Regions from separate parts of the Cupriavidus sp. MEYA8 genome, predicted to be linked through region 2. Evidence: predicted binding sites of a transcription regulator. Region 2 holds the regulator's gene; the other holds the start of a gene.
The links. The regulator NrdR, encoded in region 2, represses ribonucleotide reductase genes. The targets are predictions, from matches to a motif close to CACNANATNTNGTG.
Positions count from the first base shown of each region.

Region 1: a site for NrdR is predicted at 1,799-1,812, ahead of AC5WJ1_RS14625 (ribonucleoside-diphosphate reductase subunit alpha). Genes of this name have one in related genera too.

Region 1 covers NZ_CM181221.1:3,136,468-3,139,872, reverse strand. Annotated here, with positions in the region: gene AC5WJ1_RS14635 (sigma-54-dependent transcriptional regulator) at 1-903, shown strand, start outside; gene ampD (1,6-anhydro-N-acetylmuramyl-L-alanine amidase AmpD) at 900-1,520, shown strand; gene AC5WJ1_RS14625 (ribonucleoside-diphosphate reductase subunit alpha) at 2,037-3,405, shown strand, end outside.
Region 2 covers NZ_CM181221.1:2,738,755-2,742,159, reverse strand. Annotated here, with positions in the region: gene AC5WJ1_RS12790 (PilW family protein) at 1-90, opposite strand, end outside; gene AC5WJ1_RS12785 (type IV pilin protein) at 615-983, shown strand; gene nrdR (transcriptional regulator NrdR) at 1,053-1,517, opposite strand; gene glyA (serine hydroxymethyltransferase) at 1,671-2,918, opposite strand; ZMP/ZTP riboswitch at 3,052-3,153, opposite strand; gene ybgC (tol-pal system-associated acyl-CoA thioesterase) at 3,308-3,405, shown strand, end outside.

The DNA of each region.
Region 1 (3,405 bases), 400 kb from region 2:
GTGGCCGACCTGCCGCTGGCCATGCAGGTCAAGCTGCTGCGCGCGCTGCAGGAGCGCCGCGTGCGCAAGATCGGCGCCAGCCGCGAAGACGCCGTCGACGTCCGCGTGATGTGTGCCAGCCACAAGGACCTGGCCGCGATGGTCGCCGCCGGCCAGTTCCGCCAGGACTTGTACTACCGCCTGAACGTGCTGGCGCTGCGCATGCCCACGCTGCGCGAGCGCGGCGAAGACATCCCGGTGCTGGCGCGCGCCATCCTGGACCACCTGGCAATGCGCTACGGCGACCCGCATCCCAAGCGGCTGGCGCCGGCGGCGCTGGAACAGCTGGCCGCCTACCGCTTCCCGGGCAACGTCCGCGAACTGGAAAACCTGCTCGAGCGTGCCTACGCCTTTGCCGAGAGCGAGCAGATCGAGGTGGCCGACCTCGGCCCGCTGGATGCCGGCGCGCCCGGCGCCGGGCTGATGGCCCCCGCGCCCACGATGGCGTCACCGGTCCCTGCGACCCAGTACGCCCCCTGGGGCGCGCCGGGCATGTGGGCGCCGATGCCGCCCGCGGCGACACCCACGCCCGCAGCCGTGGCCGAACCTGCTGCCGCGCCACAGGTTGCCGCACCGCCCGCCACCCAGCCCGAACCCGAGGGCGACGCCACCGAGCGCGCCTGCCGCGGCATCGTCTTCCCAATCGACCTGCCGGCCCGGCTCGAAGCCGTGGAGCGCGAACTGATTTTGCAGGCACTGGCGCAGACCAACTTCAACCGCACCGCTGCCGCGCCGCTGCTCGGCCTGAACCTGCGCCAGCTGCGCTACCGCATCCAGCAGCTTGGCATCCGCGAAGCCATGGACGCCGCTGACCGCGGCGTGGCCGAGAACAACGGCGACGGCGCGGGCGAGGGCACGCCATGACGAGGCCCAGCCAGCCCAATCTGCCTGCACAGGTGCGTGCCTTCCTCCCAGACGCAGACGGCTGGGTACCCGCCGCCCGCCGCGTGCCGTCGCCCAATTTCGACGAACGGCCCACCGGCATGCCCGTGGACCTGGTGGTGCTGCACAACATCAGCCTGCCGCCCGGCCAGTTCGGCAGCGGCGACATCGAAGCGTTCTTCCAGAACCGGCTCGACCCGGACAAGCACCCGTTCTTCGCCACCATCCACCAGGTCCAGGTGTCCGCGCACTTCCTGGTGACGCGGCAGGGCGAGCTGGTGCAGTTCGTGCCGTGCACGCAGCGGGCCTGGCATGCCGGCCAGTCCGACTTCTTCGGCCGCACGCGCTGCAACGACTTCTCGATCGGCATCGAGATCGAGGGTTGCGACGACCTGCCGTTCACCCCCGCCCAGTACGACACCGTGGCCGCCCTGGTCCCGGCCCTGATGGCGGCCTACCCGGTGCGCGCGATTGCCGGCCACAGCGACATCGCCCCGGGGCGCAAGACCGATCCCGGCCCGCATTTCGACTGGGACCGCTTCGCCGCCGGTGCAGCAGTGCCGCCAGGCATGTTGCCCTATCGGCATACCACGGGGTGATGAATTCGTAACGTCATTCCCCATGGTCGTGCGCCTCTTTTTGGCACACATGCCCCAGGCAGGTTAGGGGCTATCGCATGCTCGCAACAATCAAAAAAATTTTTGTGAAATGTGCAGTTGCGAACGGTTTCGCTGAAACCCTTGTGTGTACTAGGCTCCCGGGCATGTGGCGCTGCCGCACGCGGCGGCCCGACCGCGAAACGACCCCGAAATAACGGTTGTCAAGACTGGTCATTCGGATTCGTTTCACTATACTTAGCCAAGTTTTCAGCAGTACCCACTATATCTAGTAGTCAAACCGGGGAGCTGGCCCAAGTGTGAGGTGCCGGTTGCACAGCGAGTGCAACCCGTCCGGAAACCTCCGCAAAGCTAGCGAATCACAAAGAGTCCCTGGCGAAATGTTCACGCAAAGGCAGTTTGTCCGTGCGCGGTCACACCGAAACGGATCCTTCTTTCCGCCGCATTTCGCCAGGGACTCTTTTGTCTCTTAAATCCAGGGTAAAAACAGGACTTCACATGCAAACGGCCCAGAACGAACTCACCACGGGTGGCGCCGCCGCCGGCGTTGCCAGCCAGGCACCGAACGCACAGACCTCCAGCGCCGCTTCCACCAGCTACCCGGATCACAAGATCATCCGTCGCAACGGCGCCGTGGTGGCGTTCGAGCCGTCCAAGATCAACGTCGCCATGACCAAGGCCTTCCTCGCCGTCAACGGCGGGCAGGGTGCAGCTTCCGCGCGCGTGCGCGAGATCGTCGAGCAACTGACCGACAGCGTGGTGCGCGCGCTGGTGCGTAGCCGCCCGAGCGGTGGCGCCATCCATATCGAAGACGTGCAGGACCACGTCGAGCTGGCCCTGATGCGCTCGGGCGAGCATGAAGTGGCCCGCGCCTACGTGCTGTACCGCGAGAAGCGCGCCCAGGAGCGCGCCAGCGCCAGCGCCCAGGCCGTGGCCCGCGTGCAGCAGTCCGGCATCCAGATCAATGTGACAGACGCCGGCGTGACCAAGCCGCTGGACATCGTCGCGCTGCACGCCCTGATCGACAACGCCTGCTCCGGTTTGGGCGATGCGGTCAGCGCCGAGCCGATCCTGAAGGAAACCCTGAAGAACCTGTACGAAGGCGTGCCGATGACGCAGGTGTACGACTCCGCCATCCTGGCTGCGCGTACCCTGATCGAAAAGGACCCCAACTACAGCCAGGTCACCGCCCGTATCCTGCTGCACACCATCCGCAAGGAAATCCTGGGCGCCGAAGTGACCCAGACGGAGATGTCGGCCCGCTACGTCGAGTACTTCCCCAAGTTCATCGCCCGCGGCATCGAAGCCGAGCTGCTGGACGAAAAGCTGGCCACCTATGACCTGGCCCGCCTGGGCGCCGCGCTCGACGCCGGCCGCGACTTCCAGTTCAACTACCTGGGCCTGCAGACCCTGTACGACCGCTACTTCCTGCATATCGATGAAACCCGCATCGAAATGCCGCAGGCCTTCTTCATGCGCGTGGCCATGGGCCTGGCGCTGAACGAGAAGGACCGCGAAGCGCGCGCCATCGAGTTCTACCAGCTGCTGTCGTCGTTCGACTTCATGTCGTCCACGCCGACCCTGTTCAACTCCGGCACCCGCCGCTCGCAGCTGTCGTCGTGCTACCTGACCACCGTGTCGGACGACCTGGAAGGCATCTACGAAGCGCTGAAGGAAAACGCGCTGCTGTCCAAGTTCGCCGGCGGCCTGGGCAATGACTGGACCAACGTGCGCGCACTCGGCTCGCACATCAAGGGCACCAACGGCAAGTCGCAAGGCGTGGTCCCGTTCCTGAAGGTAGTGAACGACACCGCTGTCGCCGTGAACCAGGGCGGCAAGCGCAAGGGCGCCGTCTGCGCCTACCTGG
Region 2 (3,405 bases):
CGCCGCCGTGGCGACGGCGGCGACAATGAGCCCGAGCGCCAGGCCGACCATGGCTTCGGTCAGCGAAAAGCCCTGGCCATGGCGGCGCATCGGAAGCGTTCGTATCGGAAGCGCTCTCATGGCAGCCCCGCGCCGGCACGGTTCAGAGGCAGTCCGGCCGGCCATGGCGCCAGTTCGGCCGACTCTGCCGTCCTGCGCGTGTCATGGCTAGCCTGATCCAGCGCTCGCTGCCAGCCGAGTCCCGTCGGCCCCAGGATTGCGAGCGATGCCAGGCCGGCGGTGAAGATCGCCAGCCCGCAGAGCGATTCGAACAGGATGTATCCGCGGATGGCGCCACGTGGAGGCAGGCAACGAGGAAGACAACGAAGCAGGCAACGAAGCAGGCGGCAGGGCAGGGCGAAGAGATGGTGCATGGCGCGCGGCGTCAGGGCATTTCGGGACCTCCACCGTATCCCGCCGCTGCCGTGCGCTTTGTAGACGCCTGATATGAATGCGCAAAATTTGGTAAGACCGCGATGAACCGGTCGCCAGCGCGACCACGGGCGATGTCATCAGCGTGATGGAAAAGGGCAATATCTGGGTTCCGTAGCCGCCGCGTCCGGACCATGGGCGGCATGACGCTGATCGGGCTGATGGTCGCGGTATCGATCCTCGGCATCCTCGCCGCGATCGCCATCCCCAACTGCACCGAGCATGTGCGGCGTCGCTACCGCACCGATGCGCGCGGCATGATGACCGAGGCGGCGCAGCAGCTGGAGCGCTTCCGCTCGGTCAACGGGCGCGATGACCAGGATACGGCCGGGGCGGCGTTTGCCTTGCCGGCAGCGTTGCGCACCTCGCCGCGCGACAGCAACCGGGTGCGCTACAACATCTCGCTGGTGGCCAGTTCGCTGACGGCGAACGGCTATGTGTGCAGGCCGTGCCAGTCAATGCGGCGGATGCCTGCGGCACCTCCTTGCCGGACCAGGCGGGCACGCGGCTGAACGCGGTCGGCGCGAATCCCGCCGCGTATCTGCAAGACTGCTGGGAACGTTGACGGTGGAGCAGGGCGCTCAGCGCTTGCTGTTGCCCGCGGTCACTTCGGCGAGCACATCGGAGAATTCGGAAACATCCTCGAAACTCCGGTACACCGACGCAAACCGGATATACGCGATCTTGTCGAGCTTGCGCAGCTCGCGCATCACCAGCTCGCCGACCTGGCTGCTGGGGATTTCCTTCTCGCCCAGCGACAGCAGTCTTTCCTCGATGCGGGTGATGGCTTCATCGATGGCCTCGGCCGAGACCGGGCGCTTGCGCAGCGCCAGGCGCATCGAATCCTTCAGCTTGGCGCGCGCGTAGTCGACGCGCGAACCGTTTTTCTTGACGATGGCGGGAAAGAACAGCTCGATCCGCTCATAGGTGGTGAAGCGGCGGTCGCAGGACTCGCAGCGCCGGCGCCGGCGCACGGCATCGCCGTCTTCCGACATGCGCGTGTCGAGCACCTGGGTATTGGAATGACCGCAAAAGGGGCATTTCATGCCGGACCACCTTCAGTTGAATTCCGTCGCCTGTTCCGCATGGATGTCCTGCGCAGGCGGGCGGGTTGGCGAGGCCCGCAAGCCGGACCGCCTGCGTGTGGCAGGGCGCGGCTTGCGGGGCTGCCGGCCACCCTCGCGGGTGGCCTGGAAGCATCAGCCGTAGACCGGGAAACGCTTGGTCAGGGCAGCCACCTGCTCGCGCACGCTGGCGATGTTGGCGGCGTCGTGCGGGTTCTCCAGCACGTCGGCGATCAGGTTGCCGACGATGCGGGCTTCTTCTTCCTTGAAGCCGCGCGTGGTCATGGCCGGCGAGCCCAGGCGCACGCCCGAGGTCACGAACGGCTTTTCCGGATCGTTCGGGATGGCGTTCTTGTTGACGGTGATGTGCGCCTCGCCCAGGATGCGTTCGGCGTCCTTGCCGGTGATGTGCTTGGCGCGCAGGTCGACCAGCATCACGTGGCTTTCGGTACGGCCAGAGACGATGCGCAGGCCGCGCGCGATCAGGGTCTCGGCCAGCACGGCGGCGTTCTTCACCACTTGCTGCTGGTATTCCTTGAACTCGGGGGTCAGTGCTTCCTTGAACGCCACCGCCTTGCCGGCGATCACGTGCATCAGCGGGCCGCCCTGGATGCCGGGGAAGATCGCCGAGTTGATGGCCTTCTCATGCTCGGCCTTCATCAGGATCACGCCGCCGCGCGGGCCGCGCAGGCTCTTGTGCGTGGTGGTGGTGACGAAGTCGGCGTGCGGCACCGGGTTCGGGTAGACGCCCGCGGCGATCAGGCCAGCGTAGTGGGCCATGTCGACCATGAAGTAGGCACCGATCGACTTGGCGACCTTGCTGATGCGCTCGAAGTCGATGCGCAGCGCGAAGGCCGAGGCGCCGGCGATGATCAGCTTGGGCTTCTTCTCTTGCGCGAGCTTTTCCAGCGCGTCGTAGTCGATGTCTTCCTGGGCGTTCAGGCCGTAGCTGACCACGTTGAACCACTTGCCGCTCATGTTGAGCGCCATGCCGTGGGTGAGGTGGCCGCCTTCGGCCAGGCTCATGCCCATGATGGTGTCGCCCGGCTTGAGCATGGCGAAGTACACGCCCTGGTTGGCCTGCGAGCCCGAGTTGGGCTGCACGTTGGCGGCCTCGGCGCCGAACAGCTGCTTGACGCGGTCGATGGCCAGCTGCTCGACCATGTCGACAAACTCGCAGCCACCGTAGTAGCGCTTGCCGGGATAGCCCTCGGCATACTTGTTGGTCAGTTGCGAACCCTGCGCGGCCATCACGGCCGGCGAGGTGTAGTTTTCGGAGGCGATCAGCTCGATGTGGTCTTCCTGGCGCTGGTTTTCCTTCTGGATGGCGGCAAAGACCTCAGGGTCGATCTGGTCGATCGTGAAACGGCTGCGTTCGAACATGGCGAGACTCGTCTGAAAAAAGGGAATCCGATTCAAGCATCGGGGGCATCGGTTAGGGCGCGCGGGGAAGGCTAGCGGCGACCGGCGCCGGCGGCACTTTGCAGCCGTCGGCGCAGGGCGCACCCTGCTTCCCATTCGCTGCCCAGGCGAGCGGCAGGCGTGTGAAACAACACGCCAGAGAACTTGCGCTTCCTCGTGGTAGTGCCCACTGACTTCGCCAGTCGCGCAAGATGGAATGGTTGCGCGCAGTGTAGCGCGTAGAGTGCGCCCGCCGCAAGCCGTCAACCCGCCAGCCAAGGCTGGTCAAGGGCTGGCCAGCAACTTGCTGTTGCAAACTCGTACTGCGGGTTTACACGAAACCGCGTTCGCTCTCCGTTACAATCGCGGCCATGACAAACTTTGTCTGGACCCTGCGGGTGTACTGGGAAGACACCGACGCGGGCGGCGTAGTGTTCTACGCCAACTACCTCAAGTTCTTCGAACGGGC